Regions from separate parts of the Brevibacillus sp. NRRL NRS-603 genome, predicted to be linked through region 3. Evidence: riboswitches for the same ligand, from Rfam matches in the RefSeq annotation. Region 3 holds a riboswitch; each other region holds the start of a gene.

Region 1 (2,261 bases), on a different contig from region 3:
ATTGTGCGGCCTCAATCACGCCTTTATCAATCTCACGCAGAGAGGTTTCCACCAAACGCGCGAAAAATGGAGCGGCACCAAACACGAGCGGCGGAATGGCACCCAGTACGCCGAGGGAGGTTCCTACGATCATTTTCGTCACAGGAATCAGCAAGATCATCAGAATGATAAATGGTACCGAGCGCAATACGTTGACAACGAATGATGCGATCGTATAAAAAGTGCGGTTTTGCAAAAGCTGTCCGCGTGAAGTCAAAAACAGAATGATGCCCAACGGCAAACCAATCAGGACGGTAAACAGGGTGGAAAAGCCGAGCATCGTGAGCGTGTCTATCGTACCTTCGCCGATTTCAGCCCAATCCACATTCTCGAATGTCCAGTCCATTTATATCACCTCTACTTCCAAGCCACGTTGGCGCAGCGTTTCAATGGTCTTTTGATTTTGTGCAACATCGCCTTCTAGCTCGATCACCAGCTGACCATACGGCGTATCCTTCATGCGAGAAATGGTTCCCTGCAAAATGCTGAACACCGTACCTGTCTCTTGCATCGTTTGGAATAGGATCGGCTGGTACGTTTTTTCACCGAGGAAGGTGACACGAGCAATCGTGCGGTTCCCCGAAGCCTTTTCGTGCTCAACCGCTTCGCGCAGCTCTGTAGAATCTGCTACTTGCTCCACGAATTCTTGTGTCGTTGGATGCTTCGGACGAAGGAATACATCCAGTACGTTACCCGACTCGACGATCTTTCCTCCATCAATCACGCCGACACGATCACAAATAGAGCGAATGACGTGCATCTCGTGGGTAATCAACACAATGGTCAAGCCCAGTTTGCGGTTGATGTCCAAGAGCAGTGCCAGAATGGAGTTCGTCGTCTGCGGATCGAGAGCCGATGTAGCTTCGTCACAGAGCAGCACTTTTGGATCATTCGCGAGCGCACGGGCGATCCCGACGCGCTGCTTCTGTCCGCCAGACAGCTGGGAAGGATATTTGTCCTTATGTGCCTCCAAGCCCACCAGCTTCAGCAGCTCGTTTACTTTCTTATCAATCTCTGCCTTCGGACGCTTTGCCAGCTTGAGCGGAAAAGCGACATTTTCGCCGACTGTCGAAGATGACAGCAAGTTGAAGTGCTGAAAAATCATGCCGATTGCGCGACGCTTTTCTTGCAGCTTCCCTTCATCCAGCTTTGTCAAATCGACGCCGTCCACAATAACTTCCCCTGAAGTTGGGCGCTCTAGCAAATTGATGCACCGGATCAACGTACTTTTCCCTGCACCAGAGTGTCCGATAATCCCGTAAATCTCGCCTTGCTCTATGGAAAGGTCGATCCCCGTTAACGCTGGGATGGTTTTACCCTGTACTTGATAGCTTTTATGCAAATGACGCAGTTGGATCAACGCATCCACCTCCCGACCATAATCTTGATAAAATATGAAAACCCCTTTTTCATAAACGAAAAAGGGGCTGCAACGCAATGTATACGTTCGCATCCACCCTTCTCATCTACACAAGATCCAAACAATCCTGTAGGAATTGGCACCGCGACGTTCATTCAAAAATGAACCGGCTGCCGGGCTTCATAGGGCCTGTCCCTCCGCCTCTCTTGATAAGAAAGATATCTACGTATATTATGTTCGTTTTTTCTATTTCTTGATGATACAAAACGGATTATATCCTTTTTGAAAATATCACGTCAATAGTAATAGCAGGAAAAAGTTTTTTGACACACTTAGTCCATTACACCATTACGGGTAACTGTCGCCTCTACTTGAAATTCAAACCTTGCCTTTTTGTACTTCTCTCTCCATTCATCCATAGCCATTTTCTCTTTTCTTCTCACGTTTGCCTTATAGACAATGCCAAAGCCCGTCGGGTCGACCTCCAAATCTTGGAGCTTTTTCATGACTATCCTTGCTTGTCTTTCTAATTCCTTCTCCAGGGCCTCCTCCATCTTCCTCATCAAACTCGGATTATCCAGCTTAATCGGAACGGTCAGCTCTAAAATGCGGGCTTTTAAATGAATATTCACTTTGAATTTTGGTGGATCGGCCTGTTCCAATTGGACTTTTGACTCGCTGTTGATCGTATCAAAGACTAATTGCACCTCTTCTTTTTCTCCCGCCGGGCTGTTGGGAGTCATATTGAAAGTTTTAGCAGGGACTGATATCTCATAGCTGCCCGTCTTGTACTTGCCCCGAATCAGCTTTAAGATAAATGCTTCATTGGGCGAAATCCAATCAATATATTTATCTCCTTTAA
Region 2 (2,261 bases), on a different contig from region 3:
TTTGACAGCAGGGTTGTCTTTGTTGGTTTCGTTGACTGCCAGGATGTTTACGTATGGAGAATCAGCCGTCTCAGCGAAGATCGCATCTTTTTTCGGGGAGTAGCCAGCTTCCATTGCGAAATTCGTATTAATTGAAGCAACCTCTACGTTGCTCAGTGAGCGCGCCAGGAAAGCAGCCTCCAGCTCTTTGAATTGCAAATTTTTTGGATTTTCTACGATGTCCAGTGGTGTTGCGTTGTCGCCCACGCCATCCTTGAGCTTAATTAAGCCGGCTGCCTGATAGAGCAGAAGGGCGCGTGCTCGGTTGGTCGGGTCGTTTTGGATGCCGACAACGCCGCCTGCCGGGATGTCCTCCACTTTTTTATGCTTGGTGGAGTACAGGCCCATCGGGTACGTCACGGTTTTTCCGACCTCGACGATTTTGGTTTTGTGATCTTGATTGAACTTCGCCAAGAACGGAATGGTTTGGAAGCTGTTCACATCGAGGTTTCCTTTATCGAGCGCTTGGTTCGGCTGTACGTAATCGTTGAAAACGACGACTTCGACGTCGAGCCCTTTGCCTTTGGCGACTTCTTTCACTTTGTTTAGAATCTCTTCGTGCGGGCCGCCAGTGACGCCCACTTTGAGCGAGGTTTGTTCAGCAGTAGTGCCGCCGTTAGCAGGAGCAGCTTCTTGTTTACCGCCGCAAGCCGTTACGAGCGATGCAGCGAGCAGTAGTGTAGTGAGTAGTAGACCAGTCTTTTTCATGAAAATAACCCCTTTTCTCTGGATGTAAGATGGAAAAGAAAAAAGCCTCTTCCGACAGAAGAGGCGAAAACTGCGAGTATGTAACCACACTGCAACAATACCTCTCTTATCTGTCGGAATAAATTCCGCTGGATTTGGCACCGTATCGTTTGCGATAGGTTGCCGAGGTGTCATAGGGCCAGTCCCTCAACCTCTCTTCATAAGAGAATGTGCTATGAAATTATCATTCCAAACATTGTTGTTAATTCTTATTTGGATAGTTGGATTATAACGACTGATTTTTCAGGTGTCAACTGTTTTTGCAAACGAATGACTTGGTGGAAAAATGTGAAATTGATCTAAATACGAATATTCTATTGAAGAATCGGAAAATCATTTGTATAATGAGAGCGAATGAACCCGATACCAGCTATCGCAGGTGATGACATGACTCTCGTGGACTCCAATGAAACCAGAAAAAAGCTGTCTGCCATCTATAATGAGATAGCAAAAGAGTTGTTCGGATTTGGAACGACTTTGCTCCGAGTCACGATTGAAAATCAGATGATTACGTTCCAAGCCAAGCATCGCCGCTCTCCGCGCTCACAAGCGTTGGAAGGAGAAGCACCGGCCCTCAAGCTCGAAGTCGATTTTCGCATGTCCCTTCTTTATAAGAAGAAACTGAGAGAACGATTGGAAGAAGAGATGGGGTTGCCGTTGGAGGCCGTGCTGAGGGACTATGATGCGCCTACGCAGTGGGCGATCACGAATGTTATTTTAGCTGAATCAGAACTGAATACCTGACGCAATCGTTCGGATTTTCTCTTTTGATCTATCTTAAGGGGAGACCGTAGACTTTGCGTAAAAACGGGTGTCACTTCTCTTTGTTTACGAAGAAAAGTGCTCTTGTTTAGAATGATACGTTCTAATCAAGGGTGCTTTTCTTTTTATTGTATCACCATATTTTGTCATCAAATGAACCCAACTGGAGGAGAATTACGATGAAAAAATTACTTGCTGGAATCCTGTCTTTTTCTATGATGTCACTGGCTCTCGCTGGCTGTGGCAGCAATGATCAACCACAGGCGGGAGGAGCTGGCGGCGAAGCCAAGGGCGAACCACAAAAGCTGGTCATCTCCACATGGGGCTTCTCCGAAGACTTTTTCCGCAAAGAAGTATATGAGCCGTTTGAAAAAGAACATAACGTGAAAATCGTGCTGGAAATCGGAAATAATGCAGAGCGCCTGAACAAAATTCGCCAAGGAAGCTCCGATGTAGACTTGATCTACCTCTCTGACTACTATGCACAGCAAGGGATTGAGAGTGGCGCATTTGAAAAAATCGACCGCAGCCGCATCACGAACTTGGATCAAATCTACGACATCGCCAAAGCACCACTGGGCGAGGAGTATGGTCCAGCCTATACGATTGGCCAATTCGGGATTGCCTACAATCCAAAGCTCGTGAAAACCGAGATCAAGGATTGGAAAGATCTGTGGAACCCGGAGCTGGCGGGCAAGCTGACACTGCCAAGC
Region 3 (2,261 bases):
GTAGGATGCGGCGTGAATGGCTGTGTCAATAAATAGGCCAAATCCTCCACGACTGCACTTGCTGTTGGCAGCTCTCCTGCCCCTCTTCCTGTAAACAACAAGTCTCCCACGATGTTGCCGGATAGCTGGACAGCATTAAACGCGTCGTGGATTTGCGCCAACGGATGGCTCAGCGGAAGCATGGTTGGTTCAACAGATAGGCGAATTCCTTTTTCAGCTTGATTCGCCTGCGCGATCAGCTTGATCCGGTACCCCAGCTCGCTCGCAATCCGAATGTGACCTGCTGACAAATCTGCAATTCCTTTGCGAACAACATCTGCTAAAGGCAGCGATTCTCCGTAAACAAGCTGTGCCAAGATATACAATTTGTACATAGCATCAAAGCCTTCTACATCCGAACGAGGGTCTGCTTCCGCATAGCCCAGCTCCTGCGCTTGCTTGAGCACTTCCTGGTAAGAGAGCTGCTCTGCTTCCATTTTCGTCAAAATGAAGTTCGTTGTTCCGTTTAGAATACCGCGAACGCCTTGGATATCGTTCGTTCGTAGGAACTGCCTCAGCACGCTCAAGATCGGGATGCCCCCTGCCACACTGGCTTCATAGGCAAGATGCACTTGATGCTGATTTGCCAAATCAACTAGCTCTGTTCCTTTTTTCGCCAGGAGTTCTTTGTTAGCAGTTACCACATGGCAGCCCTTTTCAATCAAAGCACGAACGTAGTCATAGGTAGGTTCTACACCGCCCATAACCTCCACCACGATATCCACATCGCTTCTCAATACATCCTCAAAGTCTGTTGTCAGTAAAGCTGGGTCGACATGAACCGCCCGCTCTTTTTCCGAGTCACGCACCAATGCCTTGACGATCTCTATTCGTTTTCCCAGACGAGAAGCCAGCTTCTCCTGTTGTGAACGAATTGTCTTGATTACACCTCCACCCACTGTCCCCAATCCCAATAATCCCACGCGTACCACTTCTGCACTCATCCTGACCACCCCATACCCCGAATTTTAGATAAAAAGAAAAGCCATCTTCGATAAGAAGAAGGCTTGTTAGCAGCTAATGCTCCCCCTCCTTATCTCCCAGGACGTATATGTCCTGCAGGAATTGGCACCTTGTCACAAAATATGCGTGACGGTTGCCGGGCTTCATCGGGCCAGTCCCTCCACCTCTCTGGATAAAGAAAATATGAAATTAAAAAAACCTTCTTCAATAAGAAGAAGGTTCATCTACTAATGGAGTAACCCGCTTCTTATCTTTCGAGACGAAACGTCTCGCAGGAATTGGCACCTTGTCGCAATATGCAACGGTTGCCGGGCTTCATCGGGCCAGACCCTCCACCTCTCTGGATAAGAACCTTTTATGCTGTTGAGCTTTATTCTAAGAAATTCCAAGGCAAGCGTCAACAAAATTCTTTCTTTTCTGATTGCAAGCTGATTGGGCTAGGCTTTCAGTTGTGAGTGAACAGGCTTTCTACCTCTTCCACGCTACAGCAAGTGCAATGAAACACGCCCTTCTGGCATTCCTCAGGCCGCTCTTCTTCCTCAACATATCCGCACCATTGGCAAATAAAAAGTTGCATCATCGCACACCCCCTCTTCTTTTATCCTGCCCAAAATAAAAAGAGCATTTTCAGCTCGACCGTGACGATCGTTAGAAAATGCACGAAAAGGAGGGACGTACTTTTCCACTCGCAATTTTTCACAAGCCATTTCTAACACCTCCCTATCTCCCGTAGGTCTATCAGTGTTGTCGAAACAGGCAGGTCTCCTGACTATGGGTTCATCGTCTAGCGTCGCCTTCCCCGTCTATTTTGATAGACCAGTGGCTTATTGGACGCTGACTCCCCTCTTACAGTGGCGGGACCGTGTCGGATTTGCACCGAGCTTCCCTATTATCCTTATGCGAATTCGTTACGCCCTAAGGAACCTGTTTCCACCTATGAAATTGTCTTTCTCACTACTACCCTCAGATTTTACCTTCCCCCAAATACCGCTCTTTCAAAATGGTACTGTGGTGAGCTTCGTGTCCAGCGATCACATAGGCCAACGTCCTTGCAGAAAGCTTGTTTCCGTTGGCAACTCCCGTACGCAACCACGCTTCTGAAGAGATTCCTCGCACCTGCGCGATTGTGGAAGCACGAACAGCCTTATACTCTTCCAGTAAATCAGACAGGTCTCTTAGCTGAAAATACCCGTGTTCGACAAAAGCATTCTCATCAAAACCGACGAGGGGTGTCTGATCTCCTCTCGCGATTCTCAGCA

The links. Region 3 has a riboswitch for S-adenosylmethionine ahead of C7R94_RS17175 (homoserine dehydrogenase). Riboswitches for the same ligand answer to the same signal wherever they lie in the genome.
Region 1: linked by a shared signal. The riboswitch ahead of C7R94_RS18770 (methionine ABC transporter ATP-binding protein) and the one ahead of C7R94_RS17175 (homoserine dehydrogenase) in region 3 are both predicted to bind S-adenosylmethionine.
Region 2: linked by a shared signal. The riboswitch ahead of C7R94_RS06170 (MetQ/NlpA family ABC transporter substrate-binding protein) and the one ahead of C7R94_RS17175 (homoserine dehydrogenase) in region 3 are both predicted to bind S-adenosylmethionine.

What each region holds. Positions count from the first base shown of each region.
Region 1 covers NZ_PXZN01000022.1:15,363-17,623, forward strand. The annotation lists gene C7R94_RS18765 (methionine ABC transporter permease) at 1-385, opposite strand, end outside; gene C7R94_RS18770 (methionine ABC transporter ATP-binding protein) at 386-1,399, opposite strand; SAM riboswitch class I at 1,499-1,615, opposite strand; gene C7R94_RS18775 (Ger(x)C family spore germination protein) at 1,732-2,261, opposite strand, start outside.
Region 2 covers NZ_PXZN01000011.1:37,674-39,934, forward strand. The annotation lists gene C7R94_RS06170 (MetQ/NlpA family ABC transporter substrate-binding protein) at 1-747, opposite strand, end outside; SAM riboswitch class I at 851-953, opposite strand; gene C7R94_RS06175 (Na-translocating system protein MpsC family protein) at 1,174-1,530, shown strand; gene C7R94_RS06180 (ABC transporter substrate-binding protein) at 1,728-2,261, shown strand, end outside.
Region 3 covers NZ_PXZN01000016.1:408,219-410,479, reverse strand. The annotation lists gene C7R94_RS17175 (homoserine dehydrogenase) at 1-983, opposite strand, end outside; SAM riboswitch class I at 1,070-1,181, opposite strand; SAM riboswitch class I at 1,247-1,353, opposite strand; gene C7R94_RS30070 (hypothetical protein) at 1,542-1,718, opposite strand; cobalamin riboswitch at 1,741-1,945, opposite strand; gene C7R94_RS17170 (DinB family protein) at 1,966-2,261, opposite strand, start outside.